One region of the Kocuria sp. HSID17590 genome, then DNA from elsewhere that is predicted to be linked to it. Evidence: riboswitches for the same ligand, from Rfam matches in the RefSeq annotation. Region 1 holds a riboswitch; each other region holds the start of a gene.

Region 1 (7,030 bases):
CGCCCGCCACTGCGGCCACGCGGACCTGCTGCGGGAGGCGATCGACGGTGCCGTCGGGGAGTGAGCCCCGGACGATCGACGGCGCCTGAGCCGACCCACGTGCCCGAGCCATGCCACTCGGCGTCGGCCTCGCGATGGCACGGCTCAACGGCGGGCTGAGCGGGCTGCCGTCATTCCACCCGGCACCCGCAGCTCACCGGGTACCCGTCTGGCTATGCACCGCGGCTAAGCATCATTCCGGGCAGTGGCGCGCCTCGGCACAGAGAGTTGCCGAGCGCGCGCGTCTCGACGCATGTTCAACCCGATTCCCCCGACGGCGATGAGGAATACGAGCCCGCCGAGCCACAGCGCATGAGGGACGCGGATCGAGCCGATGTTCAGATCCTGGCCGGTCAGGCTGATGCCGAGCATGAGCGCTGCCTTCAACCGGCGGTTCGGGGCTCTCTGCTCAAGCGTCCCGGTCCAGCAACCCCTTGTACCGCTCGGCCGTGAGCTTCGAGAAGATCAGCATCAACAGTGCCGACACGACACTCGCGAGCACGAGGCCCACGGACCAGGGCACCCACACAGAGAACAGCGCGGCGATCACTCCCACGAAGACGACGGCCGAGCAGATCTGGGTGACCGTCCGGTTGCGCGTCAGCGCGTAGAGCAGAGCGTCCACCAGGGTGTCGACCAGCATGAGGGCCACGACGACCACGCACACCGCCAGGAACTGTGCCAGCAGCCTGCCCGCACCCACAGCCTGGTTCTCTCCGACCACCTGCCACAGCACCTGGGGAGCCAGCACCGACAGGGGCAGGCCCGCCAGTACCAGCAGCAGTTCCACCAGGGTTCCCCACTCGGTGAGTTTCCTGCTCAATGCCACGTCCTCCGCTGGTCGTTAAGGATCCCAGACTGCCCTCGGGCGCCGACGCTGCCCATTCACTCCACCCGGCAGCCGCAGCTCACCGGGTCCTGCGGGACCGGTTCCAGGCTGCGCACCGCCAGCAGGTGGCACTCCGGGAAGCGGTGCTCGTCGTCCGGGCGGCTCATGCTGTGCCAGACCTCGCGGAAACCGGCCCGCAGGAGGTGGTCGGCCATGACCTCCGGGTGCCAGCGCCAAGCCGGGGCCACGGCGTGGTCGAAGGAGACGACCGCCCGGCCACGGTCCATCGCCTGGAACGCGAGCATCACCACGCCGCCCTCCGGCATCCGCTCCGCCCACGATTCCAGCACCGCAGGCACGCGCTCCGGCGGCACGTGGATCAGGCTGAACCGGGCGAGCACGCCCGCCAGGTCGTGACCCTCGGCGAGCGCGGTCCACTGCCCAGCGTCCGGGCCGATGACCTCGAAGGGGACATCCGGGTGGCTCTCCCGCGCGATCCCCACCATCGCCTCCGAGGGGTCCACGCCGGTGACGGGCAGCCCTGCCTCGCGCAGCACGGTGGTCACGTGGCCGGTGCCGCAGCCCACGTCCACCACCTGCCCGGCCACCCCTGACTCCTTCACGGAGTCCACGAACGCGCCCACGGCGTGCCGCTCCAGCGGCGTGCGGAAGGGCTCGGGGAACGCGCGCTCGTACTCGTGGGCCAGGGAGTCGTATCCGGGGTTCATGCCTCAACCGTCACACACGCCACTGCACCGCTCAACACCCGCCGAGCGGCTCAGCGGGAACTGGCCGTGGCCACGGAGCACGCGTCCGCGAACGCGCCCCGGTAGGCCGCGGCGGGGTGCGTGTCCTTCACCCGGTCCTGGCCGGCGCCGTAGAGGGACTCGCGCAGGGTGGAGCCCTCGTACTCGGTGCGGTAGCGGCCGCGGGCCTGCAGCTCGGGGACCACGTACTCCACGAAGTCCTCGAAGGAGCCGGGGCTCACGTGGTAGGCCAGGTTGATGCCGTCCAGGCCGCCCTCGTCCACCCAGCGCTCCAGCTCGTCCGCCACGGTGGACGGCGAGCCCACGACCACGGCACCCATGCCTCCCAGGGCGCAGTGCTTGGCGATCTCCTCGCGCGTCCACTGCTTGTCCTTGGCCTGCAGGGTGAACGGCGTGAGGAAGGACTGGATGGAGTCCGTCTTGATGTAGTTCAGGGCCTCGTCCTCCGGGAACTGGGAGAGGTCCACACCGGACCAGCCGCCGATGATCGCCTGGGAGGCTTCGAGGTCCACGTACTGCAGGTAGTCGCGGTACTTCTCAGCGGCCTCCTCGTCCGTGTCCGCGACCACCACGGAGAGCATCGCGTAGATCTTCACGTCCTCCGGGTCCCGGCCCTGGGCCTGCGCCTGCTCGCGGATCTTGTCCGTCATGTAGCGGGTGAGGTCCGGGCGGGTGCCCCCGATGAACACCGCCTCCGCGTGCCGCCCGGCGAACGCCTGCCCGCGCGAAGACGCACCCGCCTGGAAGATCAGGGGCGTGCGCTGCGGGGACGGCTCGGTCAGCCCCGCCCCGGGAACCGTGAAGTGCTCGCCGGTGTGGCGGATGGGGTGCACCTTGGTGGGGTCCGCGTAGACGCCGGACTCGCGGTCCTTCACCACGGCGTCGTCCTCCCAGGAGCCCTCCCAGAGCTTGTAGCAGACGTCCAGGAACTCCTCCGCGATCTCGTAGCGCTGATCGTGCTCGATCTGGCGCGGCAGCCCCTGGTTCTCGGCGGCCGAGGGCAGGTAGGAGGTGACCACGTTGAAACCCACGCGGCCACGTGTGAGGTGGTCCAGCGTGGCGAACTTCCGGGCGAGCGTGTACGGCTGCTCGTAGGTGACCGCGCTCGTGACGCCGAAGCCCAGGTGCTCGGTCACGGCCGCCATGGCCGAGACCTGCATGAACGGGTCGTTGACCGGGACCTGCGCGCCGTCCCGCACGGCCGGGGCCGCGGAGTTGCGGTAGATGTCGTAGATCCCGACGACGTCCGCGAGGAAGAGCGCGTCGAACTTGCCCTTCTCCAGCAGCCGGGCCAGGTTCGTCCAGTACTCCAGGGTGTTGTACTCGGTGGCCCGGGACCGCGGGTGCCGCCACAGCCCGAAGCTCTGGTGGTCCACACAGGTCATGTCGAACGCGTTGACGGAGATCCGCTTGCTCATGTGCCGGTTCCTCGAAGATGACGCGACCCGCGCCCGTGCACCGCCCGCGGCGGCCATCAGCGGGTCCAGCGCGCGTGTGTGCGGCGCCGTACTTGCCGCATGCGGTGTGCCATGCGGCCCGATCCTCACCTGGGGCACCCCGCTACGGGAGAGGGTTGCCGTCCGACAAGCCAGGGCTGAACGTCGGAACTCGTGATCGTCTCGGTCCAGAGTCTAACCACGCCCCTCGCCGGGCGAAGCCCCACGTGACGCCGCATGACCCCGCACGCCACCGATCCCCGTGGGCTGTCTCACACCAACTTGCATCCCCGCTCCGGGTGCCCGTTGAATGAGGGCGTTCCCATCCGGAGCGGCTGAGAGACCTGGCTCGTCGACGTCGCAGCAACCGGCCCCACGCGGGCGAGGTGCTAATGCCAGGAACGATGGAGTTGATCGACATTTCTGCGTTCGCATACTCGGACCCCCACGCCCCCACCTCGAATCCCGCGCTCGTCTCGGACGAGGCGCGCGTCGCGTTCTGGGCGGAGCAGGCCGGCAGGCTGGACTGGGCCGAGCCGTGGCACACCACCCACCGCTTCGAGAAGCCCCGGCGCACCGGGGCGGACGAGGACGGCAACCCCACCTACACGGTCCCGGAGATCGCGTGGTTCGAGGGCGGGAAACTCAACGTGTCCTACAACTGCGTGGACCGTCACGTGGCGGCCGGGCGGGGCAACCACGTGGCCCTGTACTTCGAGGGCGAGCCCGGGGACCGTGCGGTCTACACCTACGCGGACCTGCAGCGGGAGGTCTGCAAAGCCGCCAACGCCCTGCTGGACCTCGGCGTGGAGAAGGGCGACCGCGTGGTGGTCTACCTGCCCGTGATCCCCGAGACGGTCGTCATCACGCTGGCGTGCGCGCGGATCGGAGCGGTGCACTCGCTGGTCTTCGGCGGGTTCTCGGCGGAGGCGCTGAAGTTCCGCGTGGAGGACACCGGAGCCAAGGTGCTGGTGACCACGGACGGGCAGAACCGGCGCGGCGTCGTCGTCCCCGTCAAGGAGGCCGCGGACGAGGCGTGCAGCGGCGAGAACTCGATCGAGCACGTGGTGGTGGTGCGCCGCACCTCCCGCCCAGGCCGCACCGACCTGCCGCGGGGCACGCGCGGGCTGCGCTCCAAGGACCAGGAACTGGTGCCGTGGACGCCCGGGCGGGACGTGTGGTGGGACGAGCTCACCGCGCGCGCCTCCGAGGTCCACGAGCCCGAGGCGTTCGACGCGGAGACCCCGCTGTTCATCATCTACACGTCCGGGACCACGGGGAAGCCCAAGGGCCTGGTCCACACGATGGGCGGATACCTGGTGCAGACGGCATATACCCACGCGCTCATGTTCGACCTCCTGCCGGACGTCCCGGAGGCGAGCGGCATCCTGCGCCCGGACGAGCTGTCCGCCGTGAACGACCCCGCCAAGGTGGACTCGACCGTCCACTGGTGCACCGCGGACCTCGCGTGGGTCACCGCGCACACCTACGAGATCTACGGGCCGCTGGTCAACGGCGTGTCCGAGGTGATCTACGAGGGCACGCCCAACACCCCGGACTACGGCCGCCACTTCGAGGTCATCGAGCGCTACGGCGTGACCAACTACTACACCGCGCCCACCCTGATCCGCTCGCTCATGGGCGCGTTCCCCAGGGGCCTGCCGCCGGTCTACAACCTGTCTTCGATCCGCCTGCTCGGCTCCGTGGGCGAATCCATCAACCCGGAGGCGTGGCGCTGGCTGCGCGCGCAGGTGGGCCGGGACGAGGTGCCGTTCGTGGACACGTGGTGGCAGTCCGAGACCGGTTCGTGCGTGGCCTCCCCGCGCCCGCACGACCCGCAGTTCGCGCCTGCCGGCACGTTCGACGACGCCGCCCCGCACACCTCCCCGAAGCCCGGCTGCGTCACGCGCGCGGTGCCGGGGGTGTCGCTGCGCGTGGTGGACGAGTCCGGCGAGGACGTGGCCCCGGGGCTGCAGGGCTTCGCGGTGGTCGACAAGATCGGCCCGTCCATGGCGCGGACGGTGTGGAAGGACCCGCAGCGCTTCCTCGCCTCCTACTGGGCGGCCTACGGCGAGCGCGGCTGGTTCCTGGCCGGGGACGGCGCCCGCACGGACGAGGAGGGGGACCTCTACATCCTCGGGCGCGTGGACGACGTCATCAACGTGTCCGGGCACCGGTTGTCGACCATTGAGATCGAGTCCGCGCTGGTCACCCACCCGCACGTGGTGGAGGCCGGGGCCACGCCGGTGACGGACCCGGTGACCGGGCACGCGGTGCTCGCCTACGTGGTGCTCAGCCGTGCGGCGCTGTCCCTGTCCCAGGAGGAGGTGCGGGACGAGCTGCGCGCCCACGTGGCCCGGGAAATCGGTCCGATCGCCAAGCCGCGGGAGGTCGTCGCCGTGCCGGACCTGCCCAAGACGCGCTCCGGAAAGATCACCCGCCGCCTGCTGGGCCAGCTCTACGAGGGCGCGCCCCTGGGCGACCGTTCCTCGCTGCAGAACGAGGAGGCGCTGGACGCGATCGCGGACGTCCTGGCGGCACGGGGGTAGGCCCGCCCCGGGCGGCTGCTGCGCCCGGACGGCACGGTCCAGCTGGTCAGCGGCGTCACCCGCGTCACCGGCCACGCCGAACGGCTCCACCTCACCCTCGGGGACGGCGCCGTGGTGGTGGTCCCCGGGGGCGTCAGCGCGGCGGAGCTGGGCCACCTGGTGGGCCTGCCGGAGGTCGAGTGGCCCGAGGGCACCGAGCAGGTGGGCCGGAATGACCGCGTGTGACCCCCGGAACTGATCCCGTCCGCGCGAACTCCTAGGATTGGCAGTGATGACTCCCTCCGACTCCTCCCCGCGAGAGCCCGCCGCGCGCGCGTCACGCACCGCCGCGCCGGCAGCCGCCCCCTCGGACGCGCCCGACGACGCCGCCCCGCGCCCGAACGCGTGGCAGCGCACCCTGGGAACGGCGTCGAACCCGGACCTGAAGCTCGCGATGGCCGCCTCCGGCACGGCGCTGAGCCTGTTCACGGTGGGGCACATGGCCGGGAACATGCAGGTCTACGCGGGCCGTGAGCGGTTCAACGAGTACGCCCGGCTGCTGCGCCACGCGGGCGCCCCGGTGCTGCCGCCGAACACCCTGCTGTGGGTGGCGCGCACCGGCCTGCTGGCGAGCGCCGGGGTGCACGTGCTCGCGGGCACCGAGCTGACCGTCCGCAGCATGCGCCGCGAGGGCCGCACCGTGGCGGGCACCGCCTGGCAGGTCACGCGGCGGATCGCCACGGTGGTGGACTCGCGTCCCCGCCTCGCGCTGCCCGGACGGCCGACGAGCGCGCCGGAGCAAGCAACAGGCACGCCGATGGCCTACCGCCGCGCGCCGTTCGACGGCGCCCTCCTCCCCGACCGCTCCGGCGCCCCCCGCAGGCGCCCCCGGGGACGACGTCGCACACTCCCCCAGATCGTCGCCCGGTCGATGCGCTCCACGGGCGCGGTGCTGGGCCTGTTCGTGGGCTACCACGTGCTGGACCTGACCACCGGAACCCGCCCGGCGGCCGCACGCTCCTTCGAGCACGGCGACGCCTACGGAAACCTGGTCTCCAGCCTGTCCCGGCCGGCGGTCGCGGCGTTCTACGCGGCCTCGATGGCCGCCCTGGCAGGACACATGGTCCACGGCCTGCGCACCGCCGCGCTGGACACCGGACTCACCGGGACCGCCCAGCGTGTGCACCAGGTGGACGTGGCCGCGAAGGCCGTGGGCGCCGTCGTCGCGATCGGCAACGTGAGCATTCCCGTGGCCGTCCAGATCAAGGTGGTGCGCTGATGCTGCTGACCGTGCACGTCTGGCGCCAGCCGGACGCCGAGACCCAGGGCGGGTTCGAGACCGTCAGCCCCGTGCAGGCGCGCGAGGAGATGAGCATCCTCGAGCTGCTGGACGCCGTCAACGAGACCCTGGAGCGCCAGGGGGACGAGCCC
Region 2 (7,030 bases), on a different contig from region 1:
AGGTGGTGCGCGTCATGGCCCGCATGGCGGACATCTCCATGCTGCAGCTGCCGTAGCCAGCCCTTTCGCGGCAGTGCCCCGGCACGACGGCGCCCGGTGACCTTCCCCGCGGAGGGTCGCCGGGCGCCGTCGTCGGTGGTCACGGGGGCCGCCGGCCTCCGTCCTCTCAGGACGTCCCGTCAGGAGGTCGCGGAGCGGCTGACCTCGCCGATCGCGTTGAGCCCGAACATGGGCGTGCCGTTGACTCGGTGGTCGCCCACGATGCGCGCCTTGTAGATCACCGGGTTGTGCGTGGCGATGGTGCGGGCGTTGCGCCAGAACCGGTCCAGGGCCTTGGAGCGGGACACGGCCGAGGCGCCCAGGACGTCGAAGATCCCGTCCGTGACGTCCTTGACCAGCCCCGGGACCACCACGTGGGCCTGGGCCACGGCGAGCTCGCACGCGTTCGTCAGCTCCTCGGGGTCCGTGATCCGGGGGTCCTGGCCGAGAACGCCCACGGCGGCGTCGACGTCGCGCGCGGCTTGCAGCACGATGGCGCGCGCCGCGGCCGCCTGGGCACTGAGTTCGCCCACGCGCTGCAGGACCTGGGGGTCCTCGCGGGTCACCGCACCGTTGCCGGTGTTGAAGCCGCGGGTCCGGGCGCGCACCTGATCCGCCGCGGCGGTCGCGGCGGCCACCGCGATGCCCGCCTCCACCGAGAGCAGCACCAGCTGGAAGACCGCGGTCTCCTGCGTGCTGCGACCGTCCCTGTTCCGCACGTTCTCCGCCGGCACCCGGACACCGCGGAAGTGGGTGGTCCCCGTGCCTGTGAGCTGCTGCCCGAAGCCGTCCCAGTCGTCGACCATCTCCACGCCGTCCCAGTCGCTGCCCACGAGCGCGTGGGAGCGGGCCTCCTGTCTGGGGATCTGCGCGGTGACCTGGATCCAGTCCGAGAAGATCGACCCGGTCGAGTAGTACTTGGTGCCGTTGAGCTCCCACGCACTGTCCGGCGCCGTGCCGTTCTGTACCGCGCCGTCCGGCTCCGAGCGGACCAGGCTCGTGGCCGCGGTGCCCAGCGCGGCGCCGGAGCGCTCGGTGGCGGCGTTGCCCACGGTCTCGCCCGCCGCGACGCGCGGGAACCAGACGTCCGCCTCCTCCGCGCCCAGGCTCGCGAGGAAGCCCAGGTGGGAGCGGTAGACGTGGGCCACGCTGGAGTCCGCGGCGGCGAGTTCCACGAGCAGCTCCACCGTCTGCGCGAGAGTGGCGCCGTAGCCGCCCCGGGCCACCGGCAGGGTCAGCGCCCCGAAGCGCAGCGCGTTGAGCCAGCCGAAGCACTCGAACGGCAGCTCGTGGTCCTGCTCGCGGGCCACGGCGCGCTCGGCGATCCGCGCGAACACGGGGCGGAAGACCCGCAGCAGCTCCTCGGTGGGGATCTCGCCGGTGGGCGGGAAGCGGGTGGCGCGGGCGTCGTCCGTGACCGCCCCGGCGGCGGCCGCCTCCCGCAGCGCGGTGGCAGCGGCGGCCTCCTCGGCCACGTCCCGTGCGGCGGCCTCGCGGGCCAGGGTGCGGGGGGATTCGGTGATCTGGGTGGTGCTCATGCGCTGACGGCTCCCTGCGTCGGACCCGCACCGCGCGCCGTGCCCCTCAGGCCGGGATGCGCACGAGGACCGCGCGGTGGACCCGGCCACCCCCGGGCGACGCCCGCGCACGTGGGGCGCGGACGAGCCCGCCGCGGGAAAGGCGACGGTCACCGAAGCGGTCAGCGGAGCAGAGCACTGTCCATCGGCCGTGGCGGGAGCACCGGCCCGTGACACGGGTGGTTGCTGCGGCGTCGACGAGCCACGTCTCTCGGCCGCTCTGGATGGCGTTACGCGCTCAATTCATCACGCGGGCGGCGAGGGTGTCAACGCGCGTGTCCTCCCGTGACCGGCTCAGCCCTTCCAGAAGCTCGCGACCGCGGCGTTCAGCGCCAGCAGGTCCCCGGTGTGCACGAGCTCGCGCGCCGAGTGCATCGACAGCAGCCCCACGCCCACGTCCAGCGTGCGCATCCCCAGCCGGGTGGCGGTGATGGGCCCGATGGTCGAGCCGCACGGGATGTCGTTGTTCGCCACGAACTCCTGGTACCCGATCCCGGCGTCCTCGCAGATCCCGGCCCACAGTGCGGCGCCCACGGCGTCCGTCGTGTAGCGCTGCTTTGCGTTGATCTTCAGCAGGGGCCCGCGGCCGGGCTCGGGCGTGTTGACCGGGTCGTGGTGGCCCTCGTAGTTGGGGTGCACCAGGTGCCCGGCGTCCGAGGAGAGGCACACCGAGGCCGCGATCTCCCGCAGGTGCTCCTCCCGCGACTGCCCGCGGGCGGCCGCAATGCGTTCCAGGACGTCCTCGAGGAACGGTCCGCCCGCACCGGAGCGGGTCTCGGAGCCCACTTCCTCGTGGTCGAACGCCGCCAGGATGCTCACGTGCGGAGCGGCCTCCAGCTCCGCCACGTGATCGGTCATGGCGCGCAGTCCCGCGTACACCGAGGTCAGGTTGTCGAGCCGCCCGCTCGCGAGCAGGTTGGACTGCGCCCCGATGAGCTCGGGAGATTGGGTGTCCGCCACGGTGATGTCGTAGCCCAGGATGTCCTCCGGTGCCACGGCCTCGAACGCCTGTTCACCGGCCGACGACGGCGCGTGCGCCGCCCGCGCGAGCACCGCCAGGAAGTCCGCGTCCTGCGCGTCCCCCACGCCCCACACGGGCTGGGTGTGGCGCTGCTTGTCCAGGGTGAGGGCCTCGTTGGCGCTGCGGTCCAGGTGGATGGCGAGCTGCGGGATCCGGGCGACGGGTCCGGTGGCGCTCAGCACCTCGCGGGGTCCGTTCTCCCCGCGCACCACGAGGCGCCCGGCGAAGCGCAGGTCCCGGTCCAGCCAGGAGTTCAGCAGCGCGCCGCCGTAGACCTCCACCCCGGCCTGGTACCAGCGGTGGGAGACGGTGGTGGGGCGGGGCTTGAGCTTGAAGCCCGGCGAGTCGGTGTGGGCGCCCAGCACGCGGTAGCCCGCACCGGCCACGGCACCGGGCGGCAGCACCCAGGCGATCAGGGCGCCGTCGCGCACCGCGTAGTAGCGGCCCCCGGGGCCCTCCGGCCAGGCCTCGGTCTCCGAGAGGCGCGTGAAGCCGGCGGCGTCCAGCGCGGCGGCGGCCGTGGCGACGGCGTGGAACGGGCTGGGCGAGGCGGTGACGTACTCCCCCAGACCACGCGCGAAAGCGGCCTCCGGGGTGGAGCCCGTCGCGGCGTCGTCGGCGGACGGGGAGCTCACGTGTGATCTATTCGTCATGGACCCCAGTGTAGGAGGGGCCCTCCGGGCGGCCCCGGTCCGCCGGGGGCATCGGCTGCGGCTGCCCCTGCGAGGTGCGGGTGTCCAGCACGCCCACCCAGCGCCCCTGGGCGTCGCGGACCGAGTAGGGACCGTACTGCGGCGGCAGCGTCATGTAGGTCTGGGTGATGGGGTTGAGCACGTAGGCGGCCAGGCCGGAGGAGTCCGCGGCGATCGCGGCGGGGCGGGCGTGCAGCTCGGGCATCCGCGGGGGTGCGGGCGGCGGCGGGAGGATCACGGTGCGCGTGACAGCGAGGGCCGGACGACGGCGCACGAGCCAGAACACGATCGCCAGGTAGACGCCGTTGAGGATCACCTCGAAGACCACGTCCGAGGGGCTGCCGGAGGTCTCGTTCATGTCCGCGAGACCGACCATGCCCATGGCGGTGACCACCATGTTGTTCACGGTGTGCAGCGCGATCCCGGCCTCCAGGCCGCCCGTGCGCCACGTGACGACGCCCATGGTCACGGCCATGATCCCCACGGAGATCTGCCCCCACACGTCGTAGGTGTGGCCGAGCACGAACAGCGGCACCGGCAGCAGGATGGCCCACGCGGGGTGCTTGAGCCAGCGGCCGATGGTCTGCGCGAGGTAGCCGCGGAAGACCAGCTCCTCGGCCGTGCACTGCAGGGGTACCACCACGAGCCACAGCACCACGAGCCACCCGAAGCCCGGCGCCAGTTCGAGCTGCGGGACGCCGCCGCCGGTGACCATGTCCAGGCCGATCCCCACGGCGTTGACCACCACGTACACGGCCGCCGCGGCCCCCAGGCACGTGAGCAGCCACGTCCAGCGGATGCGTCCGGCCACGGAGAAGACCAGCCCCAGCGGGCGGGGCCCCAGCACCAGGCGGGCCAGCAGCACACTGGGCAGCATCAGCGCCACGGAGCCGAAGAGCAGCAGGAACACCGCCGGGTCCAGCTGGTCCATCGCCAGGACGTCCTCGGACAGGGACTCCGGGAGGGTGAACGCGATGGCGATCCCGAACAGGATGCTCAGTACCAGGTAGATGCCCACCCCGATGACACCCTCCACCAGGGGCATCCACCAGCGGTGGTTGCGGTCCGCGAGCGCGAGCCGGTGGTAGAAGAACGTGCGGGTGGTGCCCGCGCTGATCGGGCCGGGGGCGGAGACCGGGCCCGGGACGTGGCCGCCGTCGGACGGCCGGGCCAGGCCGTGCGCACCCGGGTTCTGCACGCCGGGATCCTGCGCACCGGGGTCCCTGCGGCGGGGCTGCTCACCCTGCTGCGGGGGTGTCGGGCGGGACCACGGGGCGCTCGGCTGACTCATGCGTCCACGGTAGCGGGTCCGCGGGTCAGCGCTGGTAACGCTCCACGAAGGCGCGCAGGATCCGGGGCGCCTGGTCCACCACGGGCCCGTTGACCACGCGGTCGATCACGGCCTCGGTGTCCTGGGGCCGGAAGTAGCCGAGGTCCTTGTACGCCATGATGCGGCTGACCAGCCCCTCGGGGTCCAGCTCCGGGTGGAACTGGGTGGCGTAGAGGTTGTTCTTGATCCGGTACATCTGCACCCTGCACACGGAACCCGTGGCGAGCAGCACGGCGTTGGACGGCATCACCCGGGTGCCCTCCTTGTGGCCCACGTACGCGCTGAACTCGTGCGGCAGCCCGGCGAGCAGCGGGTCCTTCTCCCCCTCCTCGGTGAGCGTCACGGTGATGGGTCCCACGTCCTCGTGGCACGTGTGGTCCACGGTGGCGCCCTGGTGGATGCCGAGGGTTCCCACGCCGTAGCACGCGCCCAGGAATGGGAAGTCGCGGGCCACCACCTCGTCCAGCAGGGAGCTGATCCACGTCTCCGCGGTGCGCTGCGCTTTGGACTTCTCCTCCGGCGGGTCCGACGAGTTGAAGGGCGAGCCGCCCACGATGATCCCGCTGTACTCGTCCAGGTCCAGCGCCGGCCACTGCCCGGACTCCAGGCGGATGCGGGTCAGCTGGGATTCCTCGAGCCCCCCGAAGCGGGCCACGGCCTGGTATTCCTCGTCCGCGATGGTGTCGTTGGCGCGCGTGGCCAGGAGCACGAAGGGTTTCATGCCCTCATGCTAGCCACCGCGCGGCAGCACCGAGGACGGCGCCGCCCGGGGACCCGCCGCGGCCCGCGAGCCTCGGCCACGCGGCGCCGTCGTCCGCGCCGCCCGAGCCCGCCACCCGCACCGGCCACCCGAACCGGTGCGCGATGCCGCGGCCACGGACGGGTCCGAGCGCCGTCGCCCTCTCCCGGAGCACGCAACACCCGGCGGCGCACTTGACGGGCGCACCGTGATCCAGTTCACTGAATTGAAATTCCTTTTTCGCATCCCGAAAACCAAGGGGCAGCAGTGGAGCTCGTCGATTTCAACGCCCTCGACCGCGAGGCCGCCGAGGCCGCGCTGCGTCCGGCGCTGGACGTGCCCCGCTGGAGCGACGCGCTCGTGGCCGGCAGGCCCTACGCCGCCGTCGCGGACCTCCTGGACGCCGCGCGCACCGCCGCCCACCCGCTCACGGACGCCGAGCTGGACCGCGCGCTGTCCCACCACCCGATGATCGGGCGCCGCGCGGAGGGCGACTCCGCGGAGGCCACGCTCTCCCGCGGCGAGCAGGCCGGGTTGGGGGACGCGGACGACGCCGTGCGGGCCGATCTCGAGCGCGCGAACCTGGAGTACCAGGAGCGGTTCGGCCACGTGTTCCTGATCCGCGCCGCCGGCCGCAGCCTGCCCGAGATCCTCTCCGAGGCCCGCCGCCGCCTGACCAACCCGCCCGAGGACGAGCGCCGCGAGGTGGCCGAGCAGCTGCGTCAGATCGCAGTCCTGCGTCTCGAAGGGATGCTCGCATGAGCTTCGTCTCCGCCCACGTCCTCGACTCCGTGCACGGCCGCCCCGCCCGCGGGATCCGCGTCACGCTCCTCACCGGCGACGGCCGCGAGCTCGCCTCCGCCACCACCGACGAGGACGGCCGGGTCGCAGACCTCGGCCCCGAAACCCTGGAGTCCGGCCACTACCGGATTCTCTTCGCGACCGAGGCGTACTTCGCCGGTCTCGAGCTCGAGACGTTCTACCCGTTCGTCGCGGTGGACTTCACGGTGCGGCAGGAGCAGGGCCACTACCACGTGCCCCTGCTGCTCAGCCCGTTCGCGTACTCCACGTACCGCGGCAGCTGACCCAGGAGCCGGCCCCCGCGCCGACGGCTGCCGTTCCACAGCGGACCCACGATTCCCCAGAGGAGCAGATGACCATGACCGAGGTAGTCCTTGGGAAGAACCAGTACGGCAAGGCGCAGAACCACGTGGTGCGCATCCACCGCGACACCGACCGGCACGTGATCCGTGACCTCGTGGTGACCTCGCAGCTGCGCGGTGACTTCGAGGCGGTCCACACCGAGGGGGACAACGGCCACTGCGTGCCCACGGACACCCAGAAGAACACGGTGTTCGCGTTCGCCCAGAAGTACGGCATCACCTCTCCGGAGGAGCTGCTGCTCAAGCTCTCGGAGCACTTCACCACCGAGTTCGAGTGGGTCACCGGCGGCCGCTGGGCCGCGGACGAGCACGCGTGGGACCGGATCAACGACAGCGACCACTGCTTCGTGCAGAACAAGCAGGAGGTCCGCACCGCCGTGCTCGTCACGGACGGCGAGCAGCAGACGGTGATCTCCGGGTTCAAGGACCTCACGATCCTGAAGTCCACGGAGTCCGGGTTCGAGGGCTA
Region 3 (7,030 bases), on a different contig from region 1:
GCGAGGCTGATGGGGTCCGCAATCATGGTGCCCCCCATGGCTCGCCCCGACGACGGACCGAGTCGCGGGGCCGTGCGAGCGGCGTCGTCGAACCCGGAGGGCTCGGTGCCCCGGATCAGATGGTGACGGGCCCGTCCGGCGTGCCGAAGGTGACCGCCAGAAGACCGGGCGTGCCGTGGGGAGCGGACCACGTGACGTCCACCGAGCGCAGGACGTCCTCCACGGGGCCGCCGAGCCAGTCCGTCACCCGCTCGGGGGAACCAGCGATCTCCATGCCGGTCAGGCTGACGTCCGTGAGGCGCGCCTGCGAGGGGTGCATCTCGTCCGCGGAGTCGAAGTGGATCATGAACGGCAGCTGCGGATCCGCGATCAGGCCCTTGACGCCGATCTGGTGCCAGTCCAGGCGGCGGCCGTCCGGGAAGATCCGGCCGCCCGGCGCGGAGGGTCGGCCCAGCTTCTGCTCGAACGGGGCAAGGTCCGGGACCTCCACGACCCACCCGAGCCAGCCGCCGCCGGCCTCCGAACGTGCACGCACGGCCTGCCCGAACGGCGCCTTGTCCGCGGCGGGGTGCTCCAGCACGGTCACGACCTCCACGTACTGGTGGTCTGTCAGCGGCAGGATCATGTTCCGGGTGCCGAAGCGGGGATGGACCCCGCCCTTCACCGGCTCGATCCCCAACCGGTCCGCGATGCGTTCGGTGGTGGCCTCCAGGCCGTCCGGCTGTGCTGCGAAGGAAACGTGGTCCAGCTTCATGCAGTCATCGTGGCACCCGTCACACGGGCCTCCAAATCCTCGGGTGCAACACTGCGGACACCGGACTTGACGTGGCAGCGGCCGGGTTCCCAAACTGGAGGTCTAGGTCACGAGAGTCAGCGTCAAGCCCCAGCTTGCTGACCGGCAACCCTCCCACCGCGGCGGGGTGCCCTGGGTGAAGACCTGGCCGGGACGTCCTCCGACGCCCACGGCAAGCGCGGGCCACCGGTCGCCCGTTCGTGCGGGCACCGTGCGGACAGTCGCCTGGCCCCTAATCCTTCCGAGAAGGCGAATGGCCATGAGCACAGCACCCACCCCCGACAACCCCCAGGACTGGGCGTTCGAGACACGGCAGATCCACGCGGGGCAGAACCCGGACCCCGTGACGGGTTCACGGGCCCTGCCCATCCACCAGACCTCGTCCTTCGTGTTCCCTGACGCGCACACCGCCGCGGCCCGGTTCGCGCTGCAGGACATGGGCCCCATCTACTCCCGCCTGACCAACCCCACCACCGAGGTGGTGGAGAACCGCCTCGCCTCCCTGGAAGGGGGAGTGGGGGCGCTGATGGTCTCCTCCGGGCAGGCCGCCGCAACCCTGGCCGTGCTCAACCTGGGCGGGGCGGGCACGCACGTGGTGGCCAGCCCGTCCCTCTACGGCGGCTCGTACAACCTGCTGCGCCACACGCTGCCGCGGTTGGGAGTGGAGACCACGTTCGTGGCGGACCCGGACGATCCGCAGCAGTGGCGGGATGCCGTGCGGCCCTCCACCGTGGCGTTCTTCGGAGAGATGATCCCCAATCCCCGCAACGACGTCCTGGACGTGGAGACCGTTGCCGGGATCGCCCACGAGGCCGGGGTGCCGCTGATCGTGGACAATACCGTGGCCACCCCGTACCTGGTGCGGCCCATCGAGTGGGGCGCGGACATCGTGCTGCACTCGGGCACCAAGTTCCTGGGCGGTCATGGCACGGCGATCGGCGGATTCATCGTGGACGCGGGGCGCTTCGACTACGGCGCGGACCCGGAGCGGTTCCCGGGCTTCAGTCAACCGGACCCTACGTACAACGGCCTGGTGTACGCGCGGGATCTGGGGGAGGGCGGAGCCTTCGGCGTCAACCTGTCCTACGTGCTCAAGGCCCGTGTGCAGCTGCTGCGTGACCTGGGCGCATCCATCTCCCCGTTCAACGCCTTCCTCATCGAGCAGGGGATCGAGACGCTGTCACTGCGCGTGGAACGCCACGTTGACAACGCCCAGCGGGTGGCGGAGTGGCTCGAGGCCCGCCCCGAAGTGCGCTCGGTGTCCTACGCGGGGCTGTCGTCCTCGCCGTGGCACGGGCGGGCTCGCAAGTACGCCCCCCGAGGAGCCGGTTCCGTCCTCGGTTTCGTGCTGGAGGGCGGCAAGGAGGCGGGAATCTCGTTCGTGGACGCGCTGAGCCTGCACTCCAACGTGGCGAACATCGGGGACGTGCGGTCCCTGGTGATACACCCGGCGTCGACGACACACGCGCAGCTCTCCGAGGACGAGCAGCGCGCGGCGGGCGTGGAGCCCGGCTTCGTGCGGCTCTCGGTGGGCACCGAGGGGATCGAGGACATCCTCGCGGACCTCGAGGCGGGCTTCTCGGCGCTGGCCGCCACGGAGTCGAGCGCGCCCACCCGCACCGGGCCAGGCGCGGACCCCGCCGCTGGCACGGACGGTGGCTCGACGGCGCGTGCGGGCGCGGACGCCGAGCCCGCGGCATGACCGTGAGGCAGACGGACCCGGCGGTGCGCCGGGACGGTGTGGTGCGGGCCGCGGAAATCGGGGAGCTCACCCTGGAGTCCGGGTTCCGGCTGCCTGACGTGCGCCTGGCGTACGAGACGTGGGGCGAGTTGGCCCCGGACGGTTCCAACGCGGTGCTTGTCGAGCACGCGCTCACGGGTGACTCGCACGCGGCGCGCGGCACCACCGTGGGCTATGGGGACACAGCGCCCTTCGACATGGACGGCCGCCGTGCCGCCGCGGACGCCGGTGGCTGGTGGGACGGTCTCATTGGACCGGGCGCGGCCATCGACACCAACCGCTGGTTCGTCGTGTGTGCGAACATCCTGGGCGGCTGCCACGGCAGCACGGGCCCCGCGAGCCTCGCCCCGGACGCCACGCCGTGGGGCTCGCGCTTCCCGCGCATCACCGTGCGGGACACCGTGGCTGCGGAGGCGCGGCTCGCGGACCGGCTCGGGATCCGGCGATGGAGGCTTGTTGTGGGCGGCTCGATGGGCGGTGCCCGCGCGCTGGAGTGGGCCGTGTGCCACCCCGAGCGGGTGGCGGCGTGCGCGGTGATCGCCGCCAACGCCCGCGTGAGTGCGGAGCAGCTCGCGTGGGGTCACGCGCAGGCGCTCGCCATCCGGCAGGACCCTCGGTTCTGCCACGGCAACTACTACGCGGGCCCGCACCCCGTCGAGGGGCTTGGGCTGGCACGCCGGATCGCGCACATCACCTACCGCAGCGCCCACGAGCTCGCCGCCCGCTTCGACCGGGAGGCCCAGCCGCGGGAGGACCCTGCGGGCACGCACCCGGGCACCCGGGGCCGCTACCGGGTGGAGGGCTACCTGGACCACCAGGCGGGGAAGCTTGCCGCGCGCTTCGACGCGAACGCGTACCTCAGCGTCAACGAGACGCTGATGTCCCACGACGTCGCCCGCGGCCGCGGCAGCCTCCGGCGGGCTCTCGCCCGCACCAGCTGCGAGTGGCTCGTGGCGGCGGTGGACTCGGACCGGCTGTTCCCGCCCGAGGAGTCTGCCGAGCTCGCGGCCGCACTGCCGGGTGAGCACGAGGTGCACACCATCACCTCCCCGAGCGGGCACGACGGCTTCCTGCTGGAGACCCCGCAGGTGGGTCGACTGCTGCGAGCGGTGCTGCCGGACTGACGGACGTGCCCTGCGCGACGGCGCCCGCACCCCGGGAACGGGAGCGGGCGCCGTCGTCGTGGGACGTGGCGGGGAGGCAGGCCACGGCATGACACCGTCCGGGCGGTCTCGGAATGCCCCCTGGACGCGCAGGGGTGGGGGCCTTGCCATGGACGGCGGGCGGTGCCACGCTCTGCCACATGCAAACCGGAACACTGCTCGATGCCTACGACTCGCAGCTGCGGGGCGCCGCCGAGATGGCCGACGCGCCCGACGTGCTGCGTCTCGGACCCCTGCTCGCCGGGGTGTTCCCAGCGCGGCGGCGCGCCTTCGTCTCCTCCGCCCCCTTCTCGATGGGCGGGGCAGAACTGGACGACCTGATCGCGGAAGTGATCGCGACCTGTGAAGCGGACCCGCGCGTGGACCACATCTCCTGGAAGACCCGGTCACACGACCCGCTGCCCCGCCTGCTGAGCCGACTCCAGCACCACGGTTTCGCCCTCGGGGAGCCCGAGACGGTCATGGCGGGTGAGGCGGATGCGGTCGCCGCCGCCCTCGCCGGGCAGGAGCCCCTCCGGGGGTACGCCGTGGAGCGGGCCGCAACGGAGGTCCAGCTGCGAGAGGCGGAGCACCTGGCAGGACGGGTTTTCGAGGACTCGCCGGAACGCATCCGGCTCCAGCAGGACCAGCTGGTCGAGCGGTGGCGAAGCGCCCCCGAGACGTTCGAGATGTGGGCGGTACGCGACGGGGACGGCCAGGTGGTCTGTTCCGGGCGCCTCGAGTTCCCCGACCGTACTGACTTCGCGGGGCTCTGGGGCGGCGCGTGCCTGGACGAGCACCGTGGGCGCGGGCTGTACCGGGCCCTGGTGGACCAGAGAGCCCGCTCGGCCCGGGACCGGGGGCGGTCACTGCTCCACGTCGACTGCAGCGAGTACTCGCGGCCCATCCGCCAGCGGGTGGGGCTCGTGCCCGTCACCACGGTGAGATCGGCCACGCGCACGTGCGCCTCACCGTGACGGCGACGAGCCCTCGCATCCGTGCTGGTGGCCCTGCGGCGCGTGCGGCTCGGTGGCGGTCTGCGCAGGACGGCGCCCGCACCTCGGGAAGGGGAGCGGGCGCCGTCGTCGTGGGGTTCAGCAGAGTAGTGGGCGCTCAGGCCTCCTCGGCCTGCTCCGGGATCTGCTCGCCCGCGCCGGGGATCGTGGCCTGGCCGAACGCGGGGCGCTTGGCGGTGACGTAGTCCCCGGAGCTGCGGCGCCGGATGCGGCGGCCCACCCACGGCACCAAGTACTTGCGGGCCCACACCATGTCGTCCCGGCGGGCCTCGCGCCACGTGCGCTCGGGGTGCCCCTCGGGGTGGTCCGGCGTGAGGCCGTGGTCCACGCCCAGGCAGTCCAGGGTCTCGCACGCGATGAGCTGGTGGCCCAGCGGGGAGAAGTGCAGGCGGTCCGGGGCCCACATGCGCGGATCGCCCAGCTGGTGCAGACCCCACAGGTCCACCATCACGGCGTCGTGGCGGGCGGCCACCGTGCGCACGTTCTCGTTCCAGATGGCCACGCGCCCGCGGATGCTGCGCAGCACGGGGGTGTTGCCGATGTCCGGACCGTCGAACATGGCCACGGTGGCACCGGTGGCCGTGATCTGCTCGATCACCGCGTCCAGGCGGGAGGCGATGTCGTCGGGATCCGCAGCGGGGCGCAGCATGTCGTTGCCACCCGCGCTGATGGTCACGAGGTCCGGTCGCAGCTCCAGGGCCGGCTCCAGCTGCTCGTCCACGATGGGCTGGAACAGCCGGCCGCGGATGGCCAGGTTCGCGTAGGCGAAGTCGTCCGTGGTGCGCGCAAGCTCCTCAGCCACGCGGTCGGCCCAGCCCCGGAACCCGCCCGGGACGGAGTCGTCGGGGTCGCCCACACCCTCCGTGAAGGAGTCGCCGATGGACACCATCCGGTGCCAGGGGTGCGGCGGCTGCGCGGTGCTGTCCGCGGCGGGAACGGGGGGCGTCGTCAGGGGCGGAGTGCTCTCATCCATACCAAAATTACTAACACGTATTGCAGAGCTGTCTCGTCACTGTCCGTCACAGCCGCGTGTGAGGATGGAGCCATGGAACCAGCACCACACGTCATCTGGAACAACGAGGCCGAGGAGCGCGCCGGGACACCCCTGGTGGTCATGTTCCACGGCTACGGCTCCCACGAGGGCGACCTCATGGCCCTCAGCGCGTCCCTCCCCGGTGGACTCAGCATCGCCTCCGTGCGCGCGCCGCAGCGGGCTGGCGCGGGCTTCCAGTGGTTCCCGCTGTCCTCAGAGCTCGGCTTCACCACGGACGCCGTGGTGGCCGCCGCCGAGCCCGTGGTGCCGTGGCTGCGGGACGAGGCACTGCAGCACACTCACGTGATCCTGCTCGGCTTCTCCCAGGGCATGGCGATCGCCACCACGGTGGCCCGCCACGCCCCGGACCTCGTGGACGCGGTGGTGGGGCTGTCCGGTTTCGTGGTCCCGGTGGCCGACGACGACGCCCAGGCGGACTTCTTCCACGACGCAGCCCTGCGCGAGGATCCCCTGCGGATGTTCTGGGGCCGCGACCCCGAGGACCCGGTGATACCGCCCGCACTGGTGGACCTCACCGCCGAGTGGGCCCAGCAGCACGCGGAGGCCACCAAGGTGCAGTACCGCGGCATCGGGCACGGGGTCTCACCCCAGGAGATCGCGCACGTGTCCGAGTACCTGGAGGCGCTCACGGACTGAGCGCCCTAGCCACCCGACTGACCGCCCGCTCCGGCGCGCCCACTGCGGTGGGGGAGCCGGAGCGCTCTACGCACTGACGATGCGCACGGGCGGCGTGCCGGAGGCCGGGACCTCCAGCACGTCCCCGGGGTGCAGCTGCGCGCCCCGGCGGGTCTCCACCGCACCGTTGACGTGCACCGCACCCTCGGACACCAGGGTCTTCGCGTGGTGGCCGTCCTCGGCCAGGTTGGCCAGCTTCAAGGCCTGGCCCAGGCGGATCATCTGGTCGCGGATGGGCAGCTCTTCGTACGCCGTGTCACTCATGCGTCCATTGTCTCAGGCGTGCTCCGGGCGGATCGCCGGGAACGCTGCTCGGTGCCCGGACGTGCCTGGCCGGGGTGGGGTGCGGAGGGACGGAAACGCATCCGGGCGGCGTCGTGACCCCAAGTAGTTGCACGTCCAACGAAGTGGGGATACGTTCGGGGGAGACGTGCATCACACCCGAGCCCCACTCCAGGAGCAGCCATGACCCTCGTTCCCCACTTCGTCGCAGGCCGGAGGACCCCGGGCGACTCCGGTCGCACGCAGGACGTCTTCAACCCCGTGGAGGGGGAGGTCAGCGCGCAGGTGCCGCTGGCATCGGCGGAGGAGGTCGCGCAGGCCGTGACC
Region 4 (7,030 bases), on a different contig from region 1:
GTGCGGGTACGGGCGAGCGCCACGGTGGCCGCCATGCACGGCACGGCCAGACCGCGACCGCGGTACCGGGGGTCGATCCACACGCCCTGGATCTGGCACACGCGACCGTGCCGGGAGCCGACGTCCGCCTTGAACACCACGGTGCCGTCCGCGTCGCACAGCACCGCGGTGCGACCCTCCGCGAGCAGCGAGCGCACGCGGCGTCGGTAGCCCTCCGCCCCACTGGTCAGCGGCGAGTAGCCCACCTCCTCGGTGAACATCGCCACGGCGGCGGGGAGCACCCGGTCGAACTCGTCGGGCGCCGCCCAGCGCACGCGCGCCGCAGTGCCGGCGAGCAGGTCCGGGTCCGGGTCCCGCGCCATCTCGAGCAGGGGCTGGTGGGCGCGGACGTCGAACGGCGCGGGCCAGCTCTCCCGCACCCGGTCCCACAGCCCCAGCACGGGCTCGGCCGGGCCGAAGAAGGAGGCGAAGCGGGGCCCGCCGCGCAGCAGGAGGTCGGCGACCAGGTCCGTTCCGTGCGCGTCGAGCGCGATGGGGACGACGTTCGTGCCCACCCAGCACGCGCCCTCGAGGCGGCCGTCCGGGCCCCGCACGCCGTAGACGGGCGGGGTCGCCCTGCCGCCCGCCCGGATGCGCTCCACGTGGGCCGCCACGAACACCGAGGACACAGCGTGCTCGTCGAGCAGCCGGTCGAGCTCCGCCCGCCCCACGGCGGCGGGCCGGAGCAGCCTCGGGTCGCGGCGTCGGATCACCCGGCGGTCACGACCGGGGCGCCCTCGACGGGCTGGCCGTTCTCGTCCACGCCCATCTCCTCGGCCATCTCGTTGGCCTGGGCGAGCAGGGTCTCCACGATCTGGTCCTCGGGGACGGTCTTGATGACCTCGCCGCGGACGAAGATCTGGCCCTTGCCGTTGCCGGAGGCCACGCCGAGGTCCGCCTCACGCGCCTCGCCCGGTCCGTTGACGACGCAGCCCATCACGGCCACGCGCAGCGGCACCGTGAGGTGGGCGAGACCCTCGTTGACCTCCTCGGCCAGCTTGTAGACGTCCACCTGCGCGCGCCCGCACGAGGGGCACGAGACGATCTCCAGCTTGCGGGGACGCAGGCCCAGGGACTGCAGGATCTGGTTGCCCACCTTGACCTCCTCCACCGGCGGCGCGGAGAGGGAGACGCGGATGGTGTCACCGATGCCCTGTGAGAGCAGGATGCCGAACGCGGTGGCGGACTTCACGGTGCCCTGCAGCGCGGGACCGGCCTCGGTCACACCGAGGTGCAGGGGCCAGTCCCCCCGCTCGGCCAGCAGCTGGTAGGCGCGGACCATGGTCACGGGGTCGTTGTGCTTCACGGAGATCTTGAAGTCGTGGAAGTCGTGCTGCTCGAACAGCGAGGCCTCCCACACGGCGGACTCCATGAGCGCCTCCGGAGTGGCCTTGCCGTACTTCTGCAGCAGCCGCTTGTCCAGGGAGCCCGCGTTGACGCCGATGCGGATGGAGACCCCCGCCGCCTCCGCGGCGCGGGAGATGCCCTCGATCTGGTCGTCGAACTTGCGGATGTTGCCCGGGTTCACGCGCACTCCCGCGCACCCGGCGTCGATGGCCGCGTAGACGTACTTGGGCTGGAAGTGGATGTCCGCGATCACCGGGATCGGGGACTTCATGGCGATGATCGGCAGGGCGTCCGCATCGTCCTGGGACGGGCAAGCCACGCGCACGATGTCGCAGCCCGCGGCGTTGAGCTCCGCAATCTGCTGCAGCGTGGCGTTGATGTTCGTCGTGGGAGTGGTGGTCATCGACTGGACGCTGATGGGGCTCTGCGAGCCGACACCCACCGAGCCCACGCGGATCTGGCGGGTCGGGCGCCTGGGTGAGAGGACCGGCTGGGGTGCCGCCGGCATGCCGAGGTTGACCGAGGTCACGAATTTCCTCCAGGGAATTTGGCGTGCGGGGCCCGCGACACGCGCCCCGTGGGAAAGACTTCCCCCATTGTGCCCCACTCGTCCGACACGCGGCAGCCGCGCGTGACCCGCCGAACACCACGACGCCCCGGCAGCGCACAGGCTGCCGGGGCGGCGTCGGGAACTCGCGGGGGCGCCTCAGCGGCGCATGATCCTGCGCGCGAGCCAGTTGCCGAAGAACTGCACCAGCTGGACCAGGATGATGATCACGATCACCGCGGCCCACGTCACCTGGTCGTTGAAGCGCTGGTAGCCCAGGCGCAGGGCGAAGTCACCCAGGCCGCCGGCGCCGATCGCGCCCGCCATCGCGGACATGTCCGTGATGCCGATGACCAGGAACGTGTAGCCCAGGACCAGCGGGCCCAGTGCCTCGGGCAGGATCACCGTGGTGATGATCTTCCAGCGCGAGACGCCCATGGAGCGGGCCGCCTCGATCACGCCGGGATCCACCGTCATGAGGTTCTGCTCCACGATCCGCGCCACCGCGAAGGTAGCCCCGATGGTCATGGCGAAGATCGCGGCGTTGGGGCCCAGCCGGGTCCCCACCACGCTCTCCGTGAGCTTGCCGAGGGCGGCCAGCAGGATGATGAACGGGATCGGGCGCACGAAGTTCACCAGGAGGTTCAGGACGGTGAAGACCGCCCCGTTCTCCATGATGCTTCCTCGCCGGGTCACGTAGAGCCCCATGCCCACGGCCAGGCCGATGAACCCGGCCAGCACGAGGGTCACGGTGACCATGTAGAGCGTGAGCCCCGTGGCGCTCAGCAGCTGCGGTGCCAGTGTGGACCACTCCATCACTCAGCCACCTCCTCAACCTTGGTGACCGCCCGGAGGGCATCGACGGTCCGTTCGACGGCGTCCGGCGGGCCCGTGAGGGACAGCGTGAGCGTCCCGAAGGACCTGGACTGCAGGATGGAGATCCCTCCGAAGGCGATGTTGAAGCGCACGTCCGTGCGTGCTGCGTCCGAGAGCACCTCGCCGATCCGGTTCTGGTCGCGCACGTCCACCATGACCAGCCGTCCCGGGTGCTCGCGGCGCAGCTTCTCGACCTCCGCGGCGTTGGGCACCGTGTGCATCACGGAGCCCACGAACTTGCGGGTGGTCTCGGCCTGCGGGTGCGCGAAGACGTCTGCGGTGGTCCCCACCTCGACCACGCGACCGCTGTCCATCACGGCCACGCGGTCTGCGATGGCACGCACCACGTCCATCTCGTGGGTGATGAGCACCACGGTGATCCCCAGTTCGCGGTTCACCCGGCGCAGCAGCGCGAGAACCTCCTGCGTGGTCTCGGGGTCCAGCGCGGAGGTGGACTCGTCCGCGAGCAGCAGCTCGGGGTTGGACGCGAGCGCCCGGGCAATGCCCACGCGCTGCTTCTGCCCGCCCGAGAGCTGCTCCGGGTAGTTGCGGGCCCGCTCGGTGAGCCCCACGAACTCGAGCAGCTCCGTGACACGTGCCCGGCGCTCCTCGGGCTTCCACCCCGCCCGGCGCAGCGGGTACTCGATGTTCCCGGCCACGGTGCGCGAGGTGAACAGGTTGAACTGCTGGAAGATCATCCCGATGTTGTGGCGCACGGAGGCGAGCTGGGTCTCCGACCGGCCGCTGACCTGCTGGCCACCGACCTCCAGGGTGCCGGACGTGGTGGTCTCCAAACCGTTGATCAGCCGCACCAGGGTGGACTTTCCCGCGCCCGAGTAGCCGATCACGGCGAAGATCTCCCCGCGCTTGACGTCCAGGGTCACACCGTCCACGGCGGTGACCTCACGGGGGCGTCGCTTGGGCCCGGTGGTGAAGACCTTGCTGACGTCGCGGAAGCTGACCAGGGTGTCCCCGGCGGCGGGGGCTGCACTCACTTGGTCTGGTCCTTCAGGTCCTGGGAGTAGCGCGTGAGGAGGTCCTTGAGCTCCTGCTGGTCCACCTTGGTGGGGACCGCGGTGCCCTTGGTCTCCTTCTTCTCGGCCTCCTGGACCTTGTCGTCGTAGTAGAACCCGGCGACCTTCTTCAGGGTCTCGTCGTCCGCGTTGGCCTCGGTGGACGCGAAGATGTTGTCGTACACCTTGGCGCTGTCCGCCGTGGGGTCGTCCTGAGCCAGTGCGGACTCGGGCTCGAGATTGGCACGGTCGAGGAAGTCGTTGTTCACCACGGACGCGGCCACGGAGTCCATGGACAGGACGGTCTGCTCCGCGGAGACCGGGCGCACCGTGACCTTGGACTTGTCCTTGTCGACGTCCTGCTCGGTGGGGGCGATCGTGTCCTTGGTGAAGCTCACCAGGCCCTGCTGCTCGAGCAGGTTCAGCGAGCGGGACAGGTTGATCGAGTCGTTGGGAACCGCGATCTCGTCCCCCTGCTTGAAGTCGTCCACGGACTTCAGGGTCTTGGAGTACAGCCCCAGCGGGAAGATGGAGGTGGAGCCCACCGGTGTGATGGTGTCCCCGGAGTTGTTGTTGTAGTCCGCGAGGTAGGCGATGTGCTGGAACCAGTTCATGTCGATGTCCCCGCTCTTCAGGGCGGGGTTCGGCTGGCTGTAGTCGCTGAAGTCCACGAACTCCACGGTGACGTCGTTCTGCGCGGCCACTTCCTTGAAGGCGTCCTGGACCGGCGTGGCTCCCACGATGCCGATGGTGATCTTGCCGTCCGCTGCCGGGTCCGAGCTCTCGGATCCGCCGCCGCACGCGGTCAGGGTGAGGCCCAGGGTGGTGGCCAGAACGAGGGGAATCAGACGCTTGGTTCGCATGATCGTGCCTTTCCAGGGTCGGGAGTGGTTGCGCCGCGCAAACGGTCCCGCACTGGACGGAGGGTGCAGATCAGGCATGTGCCATTTCAGAGAAAAACCGCACTTGCCGTGATCGCATCGAATCGCGGCCGGATGGTCATCTGGGGCACCCCGCTACGGGAGAGGGTTGCCGTCCGGCCAGCCAGAGCTACGCGCCGGATCTCGTCATCCGCGCAGAATCGTAGCACGCGACGTGTGACGAACCGTGACGCCCCGGGACCTCAACGGCGCCCCGCAATGCGCTCGTCCGCGACACGGCGGGCCCACTGCTCGGCGGCCAGGACGTCCTCGAGACCCGGCTGCGCGACGACGTCGTGCTCCCCCAGCACCCGCTCGACCACGTCCACGATCTCCGTGAAACCCAGCTGCGAGCGGTGGAAGGCGTGGACGGCCTGCTCGTTGGCCGCGTTGAACACCGCCGGTGCCGTGCCGCCGGTGGTTCCCGCGCTCTTCATGAGCTCCACGGCGGGGAACGCCACCGGGTCCAGCGGCTCGAAGGTCCACTCGGCCGCCCGCGTCCAGTCGCACGCGGCGGCCGCGCCCGGCACACGGTGGGGCCAGCCGAGGCCGAGCGCGATGGGAAGGCGCATGTCCGGCGGCGAGACCTGCGCGAGGGTGGAGCCGTCCACGAACTGGACCATGGAGTGCACCACGGACTGCGGGTGGACGGTGACGTCGATCCGCTCCAGCGGCACGTCAAAGAGCAGGCTCGCCTCCAGCACCTCCAGGGCCTTGTTCACCATGGTCGCGGAGTTGGTGGTCACCATCACGCCCATGTCCCACGTGGGGTGGCGCAGCGCCTGCTCGGGGGTCACCTCCGCCAGCTGCGCGCGCGTCATCCCGCGGAACGGACCGCCGGAGGCCGTCAGCACCAGGCGGTCCACCTCCGCGGCCGTGCCGGAGCGCAGCGCCTGGGCAATTGCGGAGTGCTCCGAGTCCACCGGGATCAGGGCGTCCGTGAGTCCAGTGGCCGCCGCCGCGCGCTTGACGAGCGGGCCGCCGGCGATCAGCGACTCCTTGTTGGCCAGCGCCACCCGCCGACCCGCCCCGAGCGCGGCCAGCGTGGGAGCGAGTCCGATGCTGCCGGTGATCCCGTTGAGCACCAGGTCCGCGCCCTCCCACGCCGCGATCCGCTCCGCGGCGTCCGAGCCGTGCAGGATCTCGGGCACGGGCGACGACGACGCGCGGGCGGCGGCCGTGAGCGCCTCGCGCAGGCGGGCGGCGTCGTCCGCGGAACCGCTCGTACCCACGGCCCGCACCCGGAAGGCGACGGCCTGGCGGGCCAGCAGATCCAGGTTGGACCTGCCTGCAGCGAGGGCGACGACTTCGAACGGCGAGTGACCTACACCCTCCCCCGGCCTGCGCAGCCCGGCGGCCTCCGCGACGACGTCCAGGGCCTGCGTGCCGATGGAGCCCGTGGACCCCAGGATCACCAGGCGGCGGGGGGCATCCCTGGTGGCGGCGTCGAGGTCGGGGGTCATGGCGCGGGTCTCAGTCATGCCCCCAGTATCCCGCGTGCTCGGCCCCTGGCACGCACGCGGACCCGCCCGGGTGCGGACACGGCCTGGGGCACGGATACGGACCCGGGTACGGAACAAGGGCGCCACCCGGAGGTGACGCCCTTGTTCGCTGGGTCAGTGCGACCGCTGTGGACTCAGCGGCGACGGCCGGCCACGAAGCCGTAGATCAGCAGCACGATGATCGCGCCGATCACGGACGTGATGATGGTGCCGAAGCTGATTTCGTCGATACCGGCGTGCAGACCGGGAATGATGGACCCGATCCAGCCACCGAGGAACGCGCCCACGATGCCGAGGATGATGGTGACGATGATCCCGCCACCCTGCTTGCCCGGAAGGATCAGCTTGGCGAGAGCGCCCGCGATCAGACCGAGGATGATCCAGCTGAAAATGCCCATGTCTCCACCTCTAGTTACGTTTGTCACACAGGCGGGTGTCCGCTGTGATCGTGTTCAGGGAACCACCATCATTCTACTACTTGTTTCCGGCGTAAGGACACAGGTCACAGGGTGGTGTAGCACACGCTCCCGCCCTGCGGACGACAGCCGCGGAACCTGGAGGCAGCGCCCCCGGTCAGTGGTTGACGGCCTTCTCCGCGCCCACGCCGGTGAGGGAGCGAACCTCCATCTCCGCCTGCTTCACCGGATCCTCCCTGCGGCGCTCCGTGATCGAGCCGATGAACCCGAGCAGGAAGGACGCCGGGATGGAGATGATGCCCGGGTTGGACAGCGGGTAGATGGCGAAATCAGCGTCCGGGAGCATCGAGGTCTCCGAGCCGGACATCAC

The links. Region 1 has a riboswitch for S-adenosylmethionine ahead of D8M39_RS01385 (LLM class flavin-dependent oxidoreductase). Riboswitches for the same ligand answer to the same signal wherever they lie in the genome.
Region 2: linked by a shared signal. The riboswitch ahead of D8M39_RS04775 (acyl-CoA dehydrogenase family protein) and the one ahead of D8M39_RS01385 (LLM class flavin-dependent oxidoreductase) in region 1 are both predicted to bind S-adenosylmethionine.
Region 3: linked by a shared signal. The riboswitch ahead of D8M39_RS11405 (bifunctional o-acetylhomoserine/o-acetylserine sulfhydrylase) and the one ahead of D8M39_RS01385 (LLM class flavin-dependent oxidoreductase) in region 1 are both predicted to bind S-adenosylmethionine.
Region 4: linked by a shared signal. The riboswitch ahead of D8M39_RS11465 (MetQ/NlpA family ABC transporter substrate-binding protein) and the one ahead of D8M39_RS01385 (LLM class flavin-dependent oxidoreductase) in region 1 are both predicted to bind S-adenosylmethionine.

The regions. Positions count from the first base shown of each region.
Region 1 covers NZ_RBMB01000003.1:98,267-105,296, reverse strand. Annotated here, with positions in the region: gene D8M39_RS01405 (DinB family protein) at 1-64, shown strand, start outside; gene D8M39_RS01400 (hypothetical protein) at 226-411, opposite strand; gene D8M39_RS01395 (hypothetical protein) at 449-862, opposite strand; gene D8M39_RS01390 (trans-aconitate 2-methyltransferase) at 925-1,596, opposite strand; gene D8M39_RS01385 (LLM class flavin-dependent oxidoreductase) at 1,647-3,053, opposite strand; SAM riboswitch class IV at 3,137-3,251, opposite strand; SAM riboswitch class I at 3,391-3,482, shown strand; gene D8M39_RS01380 (AMP-binding protein) at 3,476-5,620, shown strand; gene D8M39_RS01375 (hypothetical protein) at 5,892-6,878, shown strand; gene D8M39_RS01370 (succinate dehydrogenase/fumarate reductase iron-sulfur subunit) at 6,878-7,030, shown strand, end outside.
Region 2 covers NZ_RBMB01000009.1:64,127-71,156, forward strand. Annotated here, with positions in the region: gene D8M39_RS04770 (glyceraldehyde-3-phosphate dehydrogenase) at 1-56, shown strand, start outside; gene D8M39_RS04775 (acyl-CoA dehydrogenase family protein) at 180-1,577, opposite strand; SAM riboswitch class I at 1,756-1,847, opposite strand; gene D8M39_RS04780 (M18 family aminopeptidase) at 1,911-3,290, opposite strand; gene D8M39_RS04785 (CPBP family intramembrane glutamic endopeptidase) at 3,280-4,620, opposite strand; gene D8M39_RS04790 (glutamine amidotransferase) at 4,646-5,380, opposite strand; gene uraD (2-oxo-4-hydroxy-4-carboxy-5-ureidoimidazoline decarboxylase) at 5,666-6,160, shown strand; gene uraH (hydroxyisourate hydrolase) at 6,157-6,483, shown strand; gene pucL (factor-independent urate hydroxylase) at 6,552-7,030, shown strand, end outside.
Region 3 covers NZ_RBMB01000041.1:9,518-16,547, reverse strand. Annotated here, with positions in the region: gene D8M39_RS11410 (VOC family protein) at 116-754, opposite strand; SAM riboswitch class IV at 860-978, shown strand; gene D8M39_RS11405 (bifunctional o-acetylhomoserine/o-acetylserine sulfhydrylase) at 1,053-2,495, shown strand; gene D8M39_RS11400 (homoserine O-acetyltransferase) at 2,492-3,658, shown strand; gene D8M39_RS11395 (GNAT family N-acetyltransferase) at 3,838-4,653, shown strand; gene D8M39_RS11390 (SGNH/GDSL hydrolase family protein) at 4,790-5,665, opposite strand; gene D8M39_RS11385 (alpha/beta hydrolase) at 5,738-6,382, shown strand; gene D8M39_RS11380 (RNA-binding S4 domain-containing protein) at 6,449-6,685, opposite strand; gene D8M39_RS11375 (CoA-acylating methylmalonate-semialdehyde dehydrogenase) at 6,887-7,030, shown strand, end outside.
Region 4 covers NZ_RBMB01000042.1:4,398-11,427, reverse strand. Annotated here, with positions in the region: gene D8M39_RS11485 (DUF4081 domain-containing GNAT family N-acetyltransferase) at 1-752, opposite strand, end outside; gene ispG (flavodoxin-dependent (E)-4-hydroxy-3-methylbut-2-enyl-diphosphate synthase) at 749-1,915, opposite strand; gene D8M39_RS11475 (methionine ABC transporter permease) at 2,093-2,749, opposite strand; gene D8M39_RS11470 (methionine ABC transporter ATP-binding protein) at 2,749-3,804, opposite strand; gene D8M39_RS11465 (MetQ/NlpA family ABC transporter substrate-binding protein) at 3,801-4,685, opposite strand; SAM riboswitch class IV at 4,780-4,894, opposite strand; gene dxr (1-deoxy-D-xylulose-5-phosphate reductoisomerase) at 4,946-6,205, opposite strand; gene D8M39_RS11455 (GlsB/YeaQ/YmgE family stress response membrane protein) at 6,379-6,642, opposite strand; gene D8M39_RS11450 (cation acetate symporter) at 6,818-7,030, opposite strand, start outside.